One region of the Spirosoma montaniterrae genome, then DNA from elsewhere that is predicted to be linked to it. Evidence: riboswitches for the same ligand, from Rfam matches in the RefSeq annotation. Region 1 holds a riboswitch; the other holds the start of a gene.
What was found. A riboswitch is a leader RNA that binds a small molecule or an ion and turns the genes downstream of it on or off. The one in region 1 is predicted to bind S-adenosylmethionine.
Positions count from the first base shown of each region.

Region 2: linked by a shared signal. The riboswitch ahead of AWR27_RS16195 (homocysteine S-methyltransferase family protein) and the one ahead of AWR27_RS01930 (O-acetylhomoserine aminocarboxypropyltransferase/cysteine synthase family protein) in region 1 are both predicted to bind S-adenosylmethionine.

Region 1 is NZ_CP014263.1:446,973-456,076, reverse strand. Features, by position in the region: gene AWR27_RS01950 (sugar MFS transporter) at 1-559, opposite strand, end outside; gene AWR27_RS01945 (Gfo/Idh/MocA family protein) at 596-1,972, opposite strand; gene AWR27_RS01940 (Gfo/Idh/MocA family protein) at 2,038-3,057, opposite strand; gene AWR27_RS25160 (hypothetical protein) at 3,258-3,443, opposite strand; gene AWR27_RS01935 (homoserine O-acetyltransferase family protein) at 3,535-4,584, opposite strand; gene AWR27_RS01930 (O-acetylhomoserine aminocarboxypropyltransferase/cysteine synthase family protein) at 4,666-5,982, opposite strand; SAM riboswitch class I at 6,201-6,317, opposite strand; gene AWR27_RS01925 (DciA family protein) at 6,508-6,834, shown strand; gene AWR27_RS01920 (hypothetical protein) at 6,958-7,281, shown strand; gene AWR27_RS01915 (glycoside hydrolase family 28 protein) at 7,305-8,876, shown strand; gene AWR27_RS01910 (Gfo/Idh/MocA family protein) at 8,873-9,104, shown strand, end outside.
Region 2 is NZ_CP014263.1:3,731,880-3,740,983, forward strand. Features, by position in the region: gene AWR27_RS16175 (hypothetical protein) at 1-388, opposite strand, end outside; gene AWR27_RS16180 (AAA family ATPase) at 502-1,542, opposite strand; partial or broken gene metH (methionine synthase) at 1,873-5,051, opposite strand; partial or broken gene AWR27_RS26205 (endonuclease domain-containing protein) at 5,190-5,501, opposite strand; partial or broken gene AWR27_RS16195 (homocysteine S-methyltransferase family protein) at 5,553-6,151, opposite strand; SAM riboswitch class I at 6,260-6,365, opposite strand; gene AWR27_RS16200 (Ppx/GppA phosphatase family protein) at 6,555-7,439, shown strand; gene AWR27_RS16205 (DUF1553 domain-containing protein) at 7,594-9,104, shown strand, end outside.

The DNA.
Region 1 (9,104 bases):
TCATGCCGGGCAATTGACTAAACAAATCGGTATCGGTAGCCCGGAGGATAACAGCGGCAAACAGAATCGGAGCCAGAATGCCAGCCGCTTTGTTGCAAATGCCCATGATGCTGATTCGCTGAGCCGCCCGTTCTTTTGTCCCCAGAACCGTGATGTAGGGATTTGCTGCCGTTTGCAGGATCGCCAGCCCGATACCCAGCAGAAACAACCCCAGCAGAAACACAGGGTAGGTACGGCTCAGAGCGGCTGGTACGAACGTGAACGCGCCCACGGCCATCACCCAGAAACCAATCATCATACCCTGTTTAAAGCCCACCCGTTTCAGCAGATACGACGACGGCACCGACATGATGAAGTAGGATATGTAGAACGCAAAGGCTACAAAATACGACTGAAAGTTGGTCAGTTCGCAGGCGATTTTGAAGTAAGGAATCAGAATGGCGTTTACCCAGGTAACAAACCCAAATACGAAAAACAGGACGCCGATAAGCAGAATCGACAGAGTGGTTTGCCGCCCGGTGAGCGAGCCGACATCAAGAACGTTGGCGGGTGCTTTCATTTCGGAGTATGGTTAGGTTGACTATAGAGCATAGCGTTATAGCGTGGGTTCCCAGCCGCGTTCATAATCCCGTTTCCAGAAAGACTGAGCCGCTCGGTTATTTTGAATATGTCCGGTAGCAGGGTCGATGTGCAGGGTCGATTCGGAGCGCAGCGCGATATTGCCCAACTGGCAAAGCAATGTACTCTGATGCCCCCCCAGCATGTCGGAGTTCAACACAGCTCCTTTTCGAATACCATCGAAAAAATTCTGAATATGAAGGGCATCCAACGCCTGCGAGGGATTCATATTGTCGCGGGCATTGATCACCACGTCGTTTTTGACCTCCCGTACCAGCTTGTTTTCCAGATCATAAACTTTGTAAGCATTGCCCGGCTCAATCTGAACCGACCCTTTGTCTCCGTAGAAAACCACGCCCACGCTGCTGCCTTCAATCGTCCGCCCGTTGCAGCTTCGCCCTTCCCAGGTCATGGCCGTGTTGTTCGGAAATTCGAGGCTAATCACCTGCGTGTCGGGCGTTTCCCAGTCGTCCTGATAGCGGTAACGACCACCCGATGAACTGACGCGAGTGGGATAGGTAACGTTCAGTCCCCAGCGCATCAGGTCGAGCATATGGGTGCCGTTATTGAGCGATTCGCCCGTTCCCCAGTGCCAGAACCAGTGCCAGTTGTAGTGCAGAATATTGTCTTTAAATGCTTTACGTGGAGCCGGTCCCTGCCAGAGGTCGAAGTTGAGCCAATCGGGTATAGCAACGGCCTTGCCCATGCCGATAGATGGCCGGTTGTTGGTATACCAGCCCTTCGCAAAATAAGCCCGGCCAATTTCGCCCTCGCGCACGGCTTTCACTCCAGCCGCCACGTTGGGCCATGACCGACGCTGATTGCCCATCTGCATGACCGTACCATACTTTTTCTGGGCCGCTACCAACAGTTCGCCTTCATGCGGATTGTGGCTACAGGGTTTTTCCAGATACACGTGCTTACCGGCTTTAGCAGCCAGAATAGCAGCAGGGGCGTGCCAATGATCGGGGGCAGCAATCACCAGCACATCGAGGTCTTTATCCTCCAACGCCTTTCGGAAATCGGGCTGCGCGTTGGGCTTTGGCTGTCCAATTTTCTCAACAGCGGCAATACATCGCGCGGTCGCCCGGGAGTCTACATCCGAAACCGCCCGAATCGCACAGTTGGGTTGTAAACCAAACGTGTTGGCCAGTGCCAGCCCGCGACTATTGACGCCCATCATGCCTACCTGAATACGCTCATTGGCCCCCCGGATCCGGGCGTAACTTCGGGGGCTAAACCCGGGCAGTATACCGCCGACTGTTAAAGCGACTGTTCCAGTGAGTAGCTGTCCCAAAAACAGCCGACGTGTTTCAAGGCCAGCAACGGGTTTTGGGGGTAGGTTATCTGTCATTGCAGCAGGTTTTGTGTGGCTAAGGCACTTCGGGTACGTACCCGAAAGTCCATAAATGAATATGTTTACTCCTTTTCTTGCGCCTGTTTTAATACGCTTTCCAAACGAACGGCAACCCCGCCTTTGCGTTTGCTCTCGTCGGCTGCTTCCATAAATGTGTAAATTTCCAGCGTTTCAGCGGCATTAACGGGTGCATGCCCCGTTTCAAAAAACTGAACAATGTCTTTCAGCAGAGGGGTATAACCACCATAAGGACCAAGCACGACCGGGCCATTGTTGGTATAAACGGTTCCCCCATACGTATGCTTGCCCGTCCGGGTTCCGCGAAACGCCCCTACCCGACCGTCGGCCCAAACGCCTGTCACAATGTCGGTGTTGGGCGTGTGTAGCCGCGTAACGCTTTGGCAACCCGTTCCCATCACGGCGAAGAGAGCTTCAACGCCATGAATCCCGTACCAAAACAGATCGGGATGCGTTTTTTCGAGTAGGGCCGGGCTGAAAGTATCGGCCCCAACCACCTGTGCTTTGTCGACTGCATCGATGCCGTTCATATAGCGCACCGAAGAGGCCGAAAACAGCGGGACATCGGCTTTTTTTGCAGCCTCCATGATAAAGATAATGTCGGTAAGCGAAGCCGCAACGGGTTTGTCGATAAAAAAGGGTTTGCGAGCTGCAATCACCTTCAATGCCTGTTCGCGATGCAATCGCCCATCGTTGGTTTCCAACAATACGACATCTACACGGTTCAGTAACTCGTCAATTGAACCCGTAATTTGCACGCCCATTTTTTTGACCTCATCAATGTAGCCGGGAATGCGCTTCACGCTGCTCTCAATATCGTTACTGCCTTTGGGGTAGGCCGCTACGACCCGGTAGCCCTGCCAATTGGCACTTGCTGGGTTGGTGTTCAGCTCTTTGGTAAAGGCGATGCTATGCGAGGTGTCTAACCCGATAATACCCACCCGTTTGCCAGTTACGGCGACCTGCTGTTTTTCTCCAGAAGCTAATAAAGGTTTAATGAAGTAAGATGCCCCTGCCGTTAAAGCAATCCGGGTAAACATTCGCCGATTCCAATGATGAGCCATAAAAATATTGTTTTTCTTGCTTTCCACAAAAGCGGGTACGTACCCGAAACTACTCTAACCAAACTTACTTTACTACGAACTCCCTCCTTAAATTAGTCTGCTCGTTGTAATAGCACTATCAATGGCCTGCCAGGATCAGAAAAAGTCGGACGAGAGCAGATCGACCACCTCAGCCACAGGCGAAACAACAGCCGCTGTCGCTACGGCCCCTGCGCCGGCTGTCGGGTAAAGACGCCAATACCGGCACCCTGAGCGGGCGGATGATGGGCGACACGCTGATGGCGGATTACACCTTTCTGTCGGAGGGGCAGAAATCCGTTCGGCAGGTGGCATTTCTGGTAAAAAACAATGAACTCAGCGAGGGGTATGGCAACGTGAGTGAGCAAAACGGCAAAATGGTATTCAGCAATAAATCCGGGTTAAAATTTCCCGGCACAATGGTGCTGAAAAAGTGGATTGCTCGAAGTAATTCTCAATTCATAAACGCGCAGACACTGGCACAAGCGACTCCGCAGCCGCCGACTCCATCCATCTTCGGATGATATTGGTTAAAGGCCGAAACTCGATCAAAAATCCATCGTGTCCGTAGAGCGAGTCTATTTCCTGATAGGTGGCGTTGGGAATGTGACGGGCTAAAAATTGTTGCTCCCCAGGTGGGAACAGCAAGTCGGAACTAATGCCGACCACCAGTGTACGGGCTTTAATTTGCCCCAGCGCGTTCAGGATGCTGCCCCGATTGCGCCCCACGTTGTGTGAGTCCATCACTTTCGAGAGCGTCCAGTAGGTGAAGGCATTGTAGCGTTCGGCGATTTTTTCGCCCTGATAGCGTTGGTACGACGCGGCCTTGTAACCGTCGAGTTGTTCGTTGTTGTCGAGGGCCTGCGTGAAGCCATAGGTATCATAGTTGCGATACGAAATCATGGCCATAGCGCGGGCGGCCTTCATACCGGCCATGCCCGCATCGGCACGGCGTTCGCCCCACGTAGGATCAGCTTCGATAGCCATCCGCTGGGCTTCGTTGAACGCAATACACCATGGCGATGCCACCGCACTGGTGGCAATAACCACCACATTATCAATAACATCAGGCTGCATAACAGCCCATTCCAACGCCTGCTCGCCCCCTACCGACCCGCCAATACAGGTACGGATTTTTTCGATACCTAACTCCTGACGCAGCAAATCGAGAGCCGCCACGATGTCGCGAATCGTGAGGGTCGGAAAATCGTAGTAGTACGGTTGCCCCGTTTCAGGATTATCCGACAGCGGCCCCGTTGAGCCGTAACATGATCCCAGCACGTTGGCACAGACGATGAAGTCGCGGGCAGGGTCGAAGTATTTGCCCGGCCCAACCATACCGCCCCACCAGTCGCCCGCGTCGGCGTTGCCGGTCAGGGCGTGGCATACCCACACCACGTTCGAGGCTGTATTGTCTAATGTGCCACGTGTGGTATAGGCCAACCGGAAACCGGGCAGGATTTGCCCCGATTCGAGTGGAAACGAATATTTGTAATCGAAAAAGGTCATATCCTACGTACCTAATACTGTGTTCTATGTGCTACAGTGGACTGAGTGCCCGTAGTACATAGAACACAGTACCTGAAACAATTAAGCTGCTACGGGTTCGGCAATCTGGGCAAACGCCTGTTCGAGATCGGCCTTGATGTCGTCAAGATGCTCGATACCGGCAGAAATACGCAGCAGGCCGGGTTCAACGCCTGCACTGGCCTGTTCCTGTTCGCTCAGTTGCTGATGGGTGGTGCTGGCCGGGTGAATAATCAGCGTTTTTGAGTCGCCGACATTGGCGAGATGGCTCACTAATTTCAGGCTGTTCACAAACTGATCGGCGGCCTCTTTTCCGCCCTTCACTTTGAACGTAAATACGCCCCCGAAGCCGCGCTTGAGGTATTTCTTCGCCAGTTCGTGGTATGAGCTACTTTCGAGACCGGGGTAATTTACAACGTCAACCTGTTCGTGCGCTTCGAGCCATTGTGCCAGTGCGAGGGCGTTTTGTACCGTGCGGTCAACGCGCAGCGAGAGCGTTTCGAGGCCCTGTAAGAGCAAAAACGAGTTGAACGGGCTAATGGCCGGTCCCCAATCGCGCAGCCCTTCGACGCGGGCTCGGATAATAAACTGGATGTTGCCAAACGGGCCGCCCACGCCAAACACGTCGCTGAACACCATGCCGTGGTAGCCCTCGGACGGTTCGCTGAACTGCGGAAATTTGCCGTTACCCCAGTTATAGTTACCGCTATCGACAATCACCCCGCCGATGCTCGTACCGTGGCCGCCAATCCATTTCGTAGCCGACTCCACCACCACAGCCGCGCCGTGTTCGATAGGCCGGAACAGGTAGCCACCCGCCCCGAAGGTGTTATCGACAATAATTGGCAGGTCATGTTGCCTGGCTAACTCGGCAATGGCATCAAAATCAGGAATGTTGAAACCGGGATTGCCAATGGTTTCGAGGTAAATAGCCTTCGTGTTTTCGTCGATCAGTTTGGCAAAGGCTTCTGGTTTGTCGCCATTGGCAAAACGAGCGTCGATGCCAAGCCGTTTGAACGACACCTTGAACTGATTGTAGGTGCCGCCATACAGAAACGAGGTCGAAATAAAGTTATCGCCCGCATTCAGGATATTGGTCAGGGCAATGAACTGAGCCGCCTGCCCCGATGCCACGGCCAAAGCGGCCACGCCCCCTTCAAGAGCCGCCATGCGTTTCTCAAACACGTCGGACGTGGGGTTCATGATGCGGGTGTAAATATTGCCAAACGCCTTCAGCGCGAACAAATCGGCACCGTGCGCCGAATCGTTGAAGACGTAAGAGGTTGTCTGGTAAATAGGCACCGCCCGCGAGTTGGTAGTGGGGTCGGCCTCCTGACCAGCGTGCAGTTGCAGTGTATCGAAATGCAGTTGAGAAGACATTTTTGACGGAGTTATAAAGTTGTAAAAGTTGTAGGGTTGTAAAGTTGAGCGGGCGGTGGAGTTGGGTGGTTGCAAACCTTACAACTGTACAACCCGATAACTTTACAACTGAAAAATGGCACGCCAAATCACTCCCGATCTGGTGTGTGCGGGTGGCGGATGTGCTTTAGCTGGCCCCGTAGGGCATACAGCATCTGATACAGAGCATGTTCGTATTCGATTTATAGTTCCTAATGACCACGTTTGGGTCATTTTAGGCAGGAGTTAGCACCTTGCCAAGTGGTAGGTTGCCAGCGGTTCGAAGAGCCTGATCTCTCCCCGCTTCTGTATAAATCAACGCGCGTTGACGACGGTAAGCAACGCGTAGAATTGACTTGATGCCGCAAGTATACAAGCCAACGCGCCTGTTTCCAAACGTTTGCCGCGATTTCTGCCCGTTCCCTTATTTTTCTAAAAAATTGGTCAGCGGCATAGGTAGTAAAACCGGGGGCTGTTTACTTTTGTAGGAAAGACACACCGCCCCGTATGCATCAGCCCTACAAATACAATCGCGAAAACGCCACCCGCGTAGCTGGCACCACCACCGTAAAAGACGCCATCGGGCAGTTGCTGAAACATTATCAGCTTCAATCGCGCTTTAACGAAACCTACCTCGAAGCGTTCTGGGGCCGCATGATGGGGCAGGCTATTGCCTCACGCACCAACCGCATCTACGTCCGCGACCGTAAGCTGCACATCGAACTGACCTCCGCCCCCCTCCGCAGCGAACTCGTGAATGCCAAGCAAAAGCTCATTCAGGTCATCAACAAAGACATGGGAACCGATGTCATTGACGACGTGGTGTTCATTTAGTAACAAATCTCCCTTTTAGTCTGCGAGTTGTTTGTATAATCTGCACAGACGGAATCGTTTTTCCCTGATAGTCAGTTTTCGCCCCTGTGCATGTTGGGTCATGTACCATGATTTAGCGGATTTGTGGCAACTCCCGACTCCGTTCGACAAGCCCAACTCGCTCAGGAACGTCAGTTGACCAGCACACGCACCGTTCTGCGGACGGGTCAGGTGGCGGCTTCGATCCGGCCAAACCAATCGGGCACAACCGGAAACGGGAAACTGGGAAAAGAATTGGTGCAGGCAGCCTGGACGGGTAACGAATTGGCAGTAAAGGCTTTACTGACGCAGGGAGCCGACGTTTTTTATCAGGACAGCGACGGGTTCCGCGCCATCGACCGCGCCCGCGACAACGGCCATCGGACCATTGTGACGCTATTGCTTGAAGCGGAGAAAGCGAAGAAATGACCAACTGAAACCTACCCGATTCTATGATAATCAAGTATTTATTCTCATTTTTTCTGCTATTCCTCAGTACAGTTGCAATTGGCTCACCCCCGATTTATAATATTCGCGAGTATGGAGCTACCGGCCAAAAAGGCGATGATGCAACCGGGGCCATTGCCAACGCTATTGCAGCCGCCCGAACAACAAACGGGGGCGTGGTGCAGGTGCCGCCCGGCCACTATACCTGCCTTGGCATTGTGCTACACGACAATATCACGCTTCAGGTGGATGCCGGGGCCATTTTGTACGCCGATTTGCCCAATCCGGCCTTCAAAGCTGACGGTTTTATCTATGCCGAAAACGCCACAAACATCGCCATTACAGGCCGGGGAAAAATTGACGGGCAGGCAAAATACCAGTGGACCGATTACAACTACGGCGACGTAGAAATTGCCAAAGAGGTAGAAATTGCCAAAAAAGCGGGCGTAGAAATGAAACGCAGCTACCGGGTAGGCAACAGCGCGTTTGGGGTGCTGTTTAAAGAATGTACCGGCATCACAATCGACGATGTGACGTTTGAAAACACCTCCCTCTGGTGTATGCGCATCTGGGGGTGCCAGCAGGTGAAGATTCGGGGCGTAACCATTACCTCTGACCTGAAGATGGGCGTAAACTCCGATGGTATCGACCTCGACGGAACCAGCAACGCTCATATTTCGGGGTGCATCATCTCGACCGGCGACGATGCCATTTGTCTCAAATCAGGCTCATGGGATTTTAAACCCAGCGGCAAATCGTACCCAACCGAAAACATTGTGGTCGATAACTGTATCCTGACCAGTTCATCGACCGCCCTGATGATTGGCACGGAAACGCTATCGCCCATCCGGCACGTCATTTTCAGCAATTGCGTTATCCGCGATGCTAACAAAGGCATGGGTATCAACGTGCAGGATGGAGCAACGGTGAGCGACATCAAGTTCTCGAACCTGACCATTGACCTGCACCGACGACACTGGAACTGGTGGGGCGATGCAGAGGTGTTTTATTTCGTACTCAAAAAACGCAACCCAACCTCGGCAGTAGGGGCCATCAAAAACATCACCATCGATAACGTGATTGCTCACGCCCAGGGAACGAGCCGGATCATCACAACCGTGGGAAAACCCCTGGAAAACATCCGCATCGCCAACGTTCAGGTGTTTATGGAACCTGAAGCCACGCCCGACAAACGCACTGCTCACGCTATGCGCTTCGAGGGCGTTGATGGTCTGACGCTCGACAACATCGCCGTGCGCTGGAACGACGAAAAGCCCGAACCCGGCTGGCAGAGTGGGCTGGTACTGACCAATGTAAGCAACTTCCGACTGCGCGACATTTCGGCGCGGCAGGCACACAAAACATCTGATTGGCCCGCTCTGTTGCTTACCGATTGCCGCAATGGGATCATCAATGAGTGTGTGGCTCAGCCGGGCACAAACCAGTTTTTGCGTATCGGTGGAGCTAATACCCGAAATCTTATGATTCACACCAACTACCTCAAAAACGCCCGCACGCCACTATTGTCAGACAAAACACTCCCGAAAAACACGATTGCTTACACCCCTTTCCCATGACAAACACTCGTCGCCAATTTCTGCACCAATCGGCTCAGATGGCCGTTACGGGTGCACTGCTGCCCGACCAACTGCTGGCCAATTCGTCTCAACCACCAATCCGTTCGGCTGCCGAAACAATTTCGGTGGCCCTCATCGGGTGCAACAGCATGGGCTGGGCCGACCTGACATCGATGCTTAAGCACCCAGGAGTTCGGTGCGCGGCCCTGTGCGACGTGGACCAGAACG
Region 2 (9,104 bases), 2.5 Mb from region 1:
GATTGGCTTTAAGGTAGCTAATCCAAAACGTAAGAATGGCAATGGCGGGTGGATTACTACGTTTCAGCTCTTTAAACAGCCGACCAAACTTTTGTGCATTAGAGTCTTCTCTGTCGCTTTTGGCGGTCTTTGTCAGATCGCAGAGCTTTTCCAGATTATCAGGAAGATCGAAATCTGGTAGCGACAGACTGGCAACACTGGCTGTATTCAAAATCCACCTTTCCATAGCCGGTCGAATCATGATCAAATAATGGTGTTCCGTCTGATGTCTAAGCAGTTGCAGAAAACCGTCAAGCTCACAGACAAGCTGACATTCATCTAAGTACTTGAGTGCTTTTTTGTCTTTGTCGATGATCCCCAGGGCAAAATCACCCCTTAACTTCTTCATGGCTTTCTCGACGTTAGAACACCCATGCTGATGATTGTATCTGACTTTGGGTGGTTCTAACGTCTTTACCAGCCGGGTATCAATGTAGCACTCAGGGATAATATGCTGGTCCATCAATCAAGAAATGAGTCGCCATTAAAAAACAGGTCCATACCATACCGGTACACCTCTCTGATTTCGTCGGTGGTCAATCCTTTCACGGTCGTTTGCCCATCTTTGAAATCGACCATAAAGATGCCGAGGTCATCAATTGCTTCAGTCAGAAACTGTTCTACAATCAGCGGGCTGTGCGTAACAATGAAGAACTGATTGGTAGTTGACTTGACCACTTCGTGCGTAAATTCAGAAATATACGGCGGATACGCGTGGGCTTCCGGCTCCTCGAACAGCAGCACCGAATTCTGGTTAGACGCAACGGCTGTTTTGTAAAAGATAATACGCTGGAGTGTATCGGCGACGGAGGAATACGGCAACTGGAAAACCTCATCTTCCCCTTTTTCCTTCTGCACTTTCAGCGATTGACTGGCTGTATCAAGGACTAAACGCAAGCCGTACTGCCGAAACCATTGGGCGTAAGTTTGGCGGAGTTCGGGCATTATTTCGAGAACGCTCAGAAGATTAGAGCCGTAGGGAGGTTGTAAATAATGACTACTGTTTTTTTTGGGTTTTATAGACGTTATAAACTTGTAAAACTTAATAATTGACTTACTTGACTTAGGAGCCTTTATCAACTTTAAATTAAAGTCGATAACCCAATTGGGTTTAGGTAGAAGTACCCTGAAATCATTTCCTCTGCCCTCAGTACTGAACAAATCGTTAATTTCTCCTAATAACGCCCTTTTCAGCGGCTCAAATTTTATAAGGCAGATATTACTTAAAGGATTCTCCCTTGTCCTTGTAATGACATATGCTTCTTTAGAAATATCACCCTCCCAAAAAATCTCAACAGTATTCTCCAGTCTTACCAAATCCGTCAACTTCTTCGACCCTTCCCACACATACGGCAAGCTAAACAGCGACAACGCTTCGAGAATATTAGACTTGCCGACGTTCGGGCGACCGAGAAACAAGTTGATACGCTTGAAGCCGCTGACGCTCAGTTCGCGGATGGATTTGAAATTGCGGATGTCGATCTGGTCGATGAAATGATCCATGTAATCTGATGCTTTTCGGGCCTAAGTTAGCAACCGAAGTGTCGGACCGCAAAAAAGACGGTCGTTCATACAACCGTCCGGGCTTTCCATACCCTATTGACGTTGCTTTGTCGTATGGCCGGCGCGAGGGAGACGCAAAGGGCGATGGCTGACGCACAGGAGACGCAAAGGGTTGCGTCTCTACAGATACCATCCGGCGGGCGTAGAGACGCAACCCTTTGCGTCTCCTGTGCGTCAGCCGCACGCCAGCCATACGCCCCACCTAATTCAATATCGTATTATTTGCTTGGTAGCCTTGCGGCTGGGCGGGCATGAAGGCCCGCCCTACGTTTAGTACGCCAGCACGGGGGCCAGCCAGCGTTCTACGTCTTCGATGGGCATGTCTTTGCGCAGGGCGTAATCCAGCACCTGATCTTTGCTGATTTTACCCACAGCGAAATACTTCGATTCGGGGTGGCTGAAGTAGAAGCCGCTCACCGATGAGGCCGGGTACATCGCGAAACTTTCGGTTAGTTCGATGCCCGCTTTGCCCGCGTCGAGCAACTCGAACAGCGTGGCCTTTTCGGTATGGTCGGGGCAGGCGGGATAGCCGGGGGCGGGCCTGATGCCCCGGTATTTTTCTTTGATAAGCTCGTCGTTGCTCAGTTTTTCACCGGTCGCATAGGGCCAAAACTCGGTACGAACGCGCTCGTGCATCCGCTCGGCAAAAGCTTCGGCTAAGCGGTCGGCGAGGGCTTTCACCATGATACTGTTGTAATCGTCGTGTTCGCGCTCGTAGCGTTCCAGTAACGCTTCGATGCCAATGCCCGCCGTAACGGCAAACGCACCGATGTAATCTTCACGCCCACAGTCGAGCGGAGCCACAAAATCGGCCAAGCAGAAATTGGGCAGACCCGGTGCTTTCTGATTCTGCTGGCGCAGGAAATGCAGCACGGTGCGGGTGTCGTATACGAGCGTTCCAGCGGTCGATACGCTCATCAGGGCCGGATTTTCGGCGCGGCTGATTTTGTATTCGATATGTCGATGCGTACCGTGCCGCTCACAGGGAACGTCGCGAATTTCTTCGGCATACTCGTGCAGTAGCACGTCGTCGTCGGTGCTGTTGGCGGGGTAAAAGCCTACTACGGCTTTGGCTTGTAAGGATTTGTTGGCGATGATTTCCTGCAACAGTTGGTTGGCATCGTCGAACAGTTTGCGGGCCTCCTGCCCTACTACCGCATCCTCGAAAATGGCGGGGTATTTACCGCTCAACTGCCACGTCTGGAAGAAGGGCGTCCAGTCGATGTATTTTGCCAGTTCGGCAATGTCATAGTCCTCAAAATAGCGATTGCCGAGAAAAGCCGGTTTCGTTGGCTCAAACGCGCTCCAGTCGATGGTCGTGCGATTGGCGCGGGCCTTTTCAATGGTAAGCAGGTTTTTCTCTTTCTGCCGCCTGGCGTGTTCGTCGCGAAGTTTGGCGTATTCGGCTTTAATTTCGCGGAAAATTTCTTCTTTCGTGCCATCGGTATCGCTCACCAACCGGCCAGCAACCGGTACGCTCCGACTGGCATCGAGTACGTGAATCACCGGCCCCGAATAGTGCGGGTCGATTTTTACGGCGGTGTGCATCCGCGAGGTAGTAGCCCCGCCAATGAGCAGCGGAATCGTAAAACCCTGCCGCTCCATTTCTTTCGCTACGCCGACCATCTCATCGAGCGAGGGCGTAATCAGGCCGCTCAAGCCAATAATATCGACGTTTTGTTTACGGGCCTCGTCCAGAATCTTCTGGGTGGGCACCATCACGCCGAGGTCAATCACTTCGTAGTTATTACAGCCCAGCACCACGCCGACAATGTTTTTGCCAATGTCGTGCACGTCGCCCTTCACGGTGGCGAGCAGAATTTTTCCGGCATTCGTAGACGTATCCCCCCAATGAGCTTTTCGGCTTCGATGAACGGAGTCAGATACGCTACGGCCTTTTTCATAACCCGCGCCGATTTCACTACCTGCGGCAGAAACATTTTGCCTTCGCCAAACAGGTCGCCCACCACGTTCATACCGTCCATGAGTGGACCTTCGATAACGTGCAATGGCCGCTCGACCTGCTGACGGGCTTCTTCTACGTCCTGATCGATAAAGTCGGTAATGCCTTTTACGAGCGCGTGTTTCAGCCGTTCGCGAACGGGTTCACTGCGCCAGGCATCATCCTGAACAATGACTTTCCCTTTGGCTTTCACCGTTTCGGCAAACTCCACGAGCCGCTCCGTAGCATCGGGACGGCGGTTGAGCAGCACGTCTTCACACCGTTCGAGCAGATCTTTCGGAATACTGTCGTACACCTCCAACTGCCCGGCATTCACGATGCCCATATCCAGCCCGGCGCGGATGGCGTGATACAAAAACGCCGAGTGCATGGCCTCACGCACGACATCGTTACCCCGGAACGAGAACGAAATATTCGATACGCCACCGCTCACCTTCGCCAGTGGCAGATTTTGTTTGATCCAGCGCGTGGCATTGATGAAGTCAACGGCGTAGTTATTGTGTTCGTCGATGCCCGTTGCAACAGTCAGAATGTTGGGGTCGAAGATAATGTCCTGCGGGGCAAAGTTGACTTTATCGACCAGAATCCGGTAGGCCCGTTCGCAGATTTGAATGCGCCGTTCGTAGGAGTCGGCCTGCCCGGTTTCGTCAAACGCCATGACCACGGTTGCCGCGCCGTAACGTTTGATGAGTTGTGCCCGCTCGATAAATGCTTCTTCGCCTTCTTTCAGTGAAATGGAGTTCACGATGGCCTTGCCCTGCACACACTTCAGGCCCGCTTCGATGACCTCCCACTTTGAGGAGTCGATCATGACCGGCACCCGCGCAATGTCGGGTTCCGACGCAATCAGGTTCAGGAACGTGGTCATGGCCTCCACCGAGTCGAGCATGCCTTCGTCCATATTTACGTCAATCACCTGCGCCCCGCCTTCTACCTGCCCACGCGCAATGCTCAGGGCTTCGTCGTAGTTGCCTTCTTTGATAAGCCGCGCAAATTTCTTCGAGCCGGTTACGTTGGTCCGTTCGCCGACGTTCAGGAAGTTGGTTTGTTCGGTGATTTTCAGCGGTTCCAGTCCGCTCAGTTTCTGGTATGGTTCGGGTTGGGGCAGTTGTCGGGGCGGGTACCTGGCTGCCACGTCGGCAATGGCGCGGATGTGCGCGGGCGTAGAGCCGCAACAGCCGCCCACAATATTGACGAAGCTATCGCGGATGAAGCCCTCGATTTGGGCGGCCATCATATCGGGCGTTTCGTCGTACTCGCCAAACGCATTCGGCAAACCGGCGTTTGGATAAGCCGACGTAAAGAAGGGAGCTTCTTTGGCGAGCGTCTGAATGTAGGGCCGCATCGGTTCGGCACCGAGGGCGCAGTTCAGCCCCACGCTCAGCAGCGGCAGGTGCGAGATGGAATACAAAAACGCTTCGGTCGTTTGCCCCGACAGCGTCCGGCCACTGGCATCGGTGATGGTACCGGAGACCATGATGGGGAGATACCCCACCCCCAGCCCCTCCCCGTTAGGGAGGGGAGTAGCCTCAGTCGTTTTTTTCAACTCTTTCGATTGCTCGGCAATGGCTTTTTCTATTTGCTTAAGAACTGAACTTACGTCGTGAAGAACTTGCTCGTTTGTGAAACGGACAACATTAAATCCATTCGCATTGAGATACTCTGTGCGTAACAGATCATATTCCTGCTGTTGGTCATGAATCGAGCCATCCACTTCAATTACCAAACGCTTCTCAATACAAACAAAATCGGCAATAAAATCCTGAATGGCGTGTTGTCGGCGAAACTTAAGCCCCAGCAACTGTCTCCCCCGCAATTGCTGCCAGAGAACGTCTTCTGCCTTTGTTGGTTGCTTTCTGTGTTCACGCGCGAATTCTCTCAACGACTTCCAACGCTCAGAATCTGTATGGTAAAACGGCGCGTTGTTATAAACCAACGGCTGAGCCTGAGCAATCGCTCCCCTCCCTAACGGGGAGGGGCCGGGGGTGGGGTGTTCCTGAAAGTACTTATCAATCGCAAACAGCGCGGCTTTGGCATTGAGCGTATCGAAAATGGTTTCGACCAGCAAGAGGTCGGCACCGCCATCAACTAAGCCCGAAACCTGTTCGTAGTACGCATCGACCAACTCATCGAACGTCACGGCGCGGTAGGCCGGGTTGTTCACGTCGGGCGAGAGACTGGCGGTGCGGTTGGTTGGCCCCATTGCGCCCGCTACGAAGCGCGGCTTGTCGGGGTTCTGGCGGGTATAGTCAACGGCCACTTCTTTCGCAATCCGCGCCGACTCATAGTTCAGTTCATACACCAGCGATTCCATCCGATAGTCGGCCATAGCGATGCTGGTGCCGCTAAACGTGTTGGTTTCAATAATATCGGCCCCGGCGTCGAGGTACTGCCGATGTATTTCCTGAATAATATCGGGGCGGGTCAGGCTCAGCAGATCGTTGTTGCCCTTCAGGTCGTGCGACCAATCCTGAAATCGCTCACCCGATAATCGGCTTCGGTAAGCTGATATTGCTGAATCATGGAGCCCATCGCGCCATCGAGCACGAGGATACGTTCGCGGAGAAGTTCGGTTATCGGTTTCAAGCGATGCAATACGTTATAGCCTGTTTGCAGGAGAACAGCCGTTCGTCCCAAAAAAGTGCAAATTTACAGAAAAGAAACCAGGCTTATCAACAACAACGGTTGGTTACTACCTTATCTGCCCCGTTCTGGGTTGGGGTGGAATGTGGCACCGGTGCCAGGTGGCCGGTTGCCAAGACATCGCAGGGTCCAGTCCCTCCGTCTTTCTTGATAAGCTCGTAAAAATACACACTGGGCCGGTAGAACCCAAAAAAGCTTTACTTTTGGGCCGACTTAATTTTGAGTGGTTGAGTGATTGACTGGTTGAGTGATTGAATGATGGAATGGATTGTTTTGGTGAAAGCCCATTCCATCATTCAACCATTCAATCATTCAATCATTCAACCTGTCAATCATTCAACACATTATGAAACTGGCCGCTATCGATATTGGGTCTAACGCAGCCCGGCTGCAAATTTCTACTATACTTCATAACAACGATTCAGTAAGCTTCAAGAAGGTTGAGTATGTGCGGTTTCCGCTACGCCTGGGTCACGACGTATTCAATTTCGGCGAACTCACGCCCGAATCGGAAGCCCGCACTGCCAAACTGATGCAGGTATATAAACTGCTGATGGAACTGCACGAAGTGGAACATTACATGGCCTGCGCTACGTCGGCCATGCGCGAAGCGTCTAATGGTCACGACGTTGCCCGGCGCATTGAAGCCCAGACCGCCGTAAAAATTCACATCATCGACGGACAGAAAGAGGCCGAACTTATTAACAACGTAGTGGTTCAGGCATTAGACGACCGGCAGTTTCTGCACATCGACGTGGGTGGGGGCAGCACCGAACTGAACGTGTATGTGAACCGGCAGAAAATCAACTCGAAGTCGTTCAAAATTGGCTCGGTACGGCTGCTGGAGGGCAAAGAAACAAAAGGAGCCTGGCGCAAAATTGAAGATTGGGTTCAGGAAAATATCGACTCATCGCAGGGCGTGGTGGCTATTGGCACGGGCGGTAACATCAGCAAGCTGTTTAATCTGGCGGCCAAAACCACCGAAGAAGGCACGTCGCTGGCTGAGATTGAGCGCATCCGCAACCATGTTGCCAGCTATAGTTTAGACGACCGTATCAATAAGCTCCGCCTGAATGCCGACCGTGCCGACGTGATTGTACCAGCCGCCGACATCTACATCTCCGTGATGAAATGGGCCGGAGCCAGCCAGATTATCGTGCCCGATCTGGGCCTGAAAGATGGCATTATTCAGTTGGTTTATGCCCAGCTTTCGCGAAAGAAGCGGGTTTAAAAACAGTTTTGACCTTCACCACTCTTTTTATTCCGTAGTCCACGTTAAAATACAAGCTTAGATTGCTTTTGACTTTGCAGGATCGATACGGTCTTGAAAATTAGCTGGTTCGCCGGTGCGGTTCTACTGTGTGACACTCAACCGATTGATCACGATGCTCCCGACAATGCGCTACTTCTGGCTCGGCGGACTCGCCCTAACTGCAACGGTAGCGGCCTGCACGGTGGGTGGTTTGTTCGGTGGCAAACGCATCAGTTATAACGAGCAGATTCGACCTATTGTCAACGCGAAGTGCATTACGTGCCACGGCGGTATCAAGAAAAGCGGCAACTTCAGTATGCTGTTTCGCGAAGAAGCGTTAGCCAAAGCGAAGTCGGGCAAGTACGCGATTGTGCCGGGCGATGCCGACGCATCGGAACTGGTGAAGCGGCTCGTGAGCGACGACCCGGAACTGCGAATGCCGCTCGAACACCCGCCCCTGAGCAAGGACGAAATCAACCTCATTCGCGACTGGATCGATCAGGGAGCTGAGTGGGAAGACCATTGGGCCTACCTTCCCCCAAAACGGGGAACCGACGCGACCACCAAATCCATCGACACGTTCGTGCGGGAGCGGCTGGAACAGGAAGGGCTGAAACCCGCGCCCGAAGCAGACCGCGCTACGTTGCTGCGTCGGGTGAGCCTCGACCTGACGGGATTGCCGCCGACCCATCAGCAGGCCACCCGCTTCCTGCGTGATACGTCGCCGAACGCTTACGAGAAGTTGGTCGATACATTGCTGGCGTCGCCCCGATTTGGCGAGCGATGGGCCAGTATGTGGCTCGACCTCGCCCGTTACGCCGACTCGAAAGGCTACGAAAAAGACCTCGAACGCAGCATCTGGACCTACCGCGACTGGGTCATCGACGCCTTCAACCGCGACCTGCCTTTCGACCGCTTCACCCTCGAACAATTGGCCGGCGACCTGCTACCCGCAACCGATGCCGCTACGTATCAGCGCAACCTGATTGCTACGGCGTTCCACCGGAACACGATGGCTAACGACGAGGGCGGCACCAACGATGAGGAATTCCGCAACATGGCCCTGATCGACCGGGTGAGTACGACATTCGAGGTTTGGCAAGGTACAACGATGAGTTGTGTGCAGTGCCACAGCCACCCCTACGACCCCATCCGCCACGCCGATTTTTACAAGTTTCTGGCGTTTTTCAACAACACCGAAGACCGCGACATCTACAACGAAAAGCCGAAACTCAGCACCTTCACGCCCGACAACGAACAGTACCTACGGCGACTGATGGGCTGGATTCGGCAGCGCGTTCCGGCGGAAGTCGCTACGCTGCCCAGCGATCCGCTGACAGGTCTGGGCGAGCAACGGAGCGAGTTACTCAGCCGGGTTGGCTACCGGCGCATCGAGGCCGAAGACTTCGACAGTACCAGCCGCCACATCGAACTCTGGGACAACCAAACGGCCATTATGCAAACCACCGAAGGCGCGTTTGTGGGCTACGACAACGTGGACCTGACGGGTGTATCGGCTATTACGTACCGCTACACAACGTCGTTTTCGTCATTCATCGAACTTCACCTCGACCGGCCCGATGGCCCGCTCATCAGCCGTACCAAAATCCCGGCTACGCAGGACGGCGCACCGGGGCAGTGGTA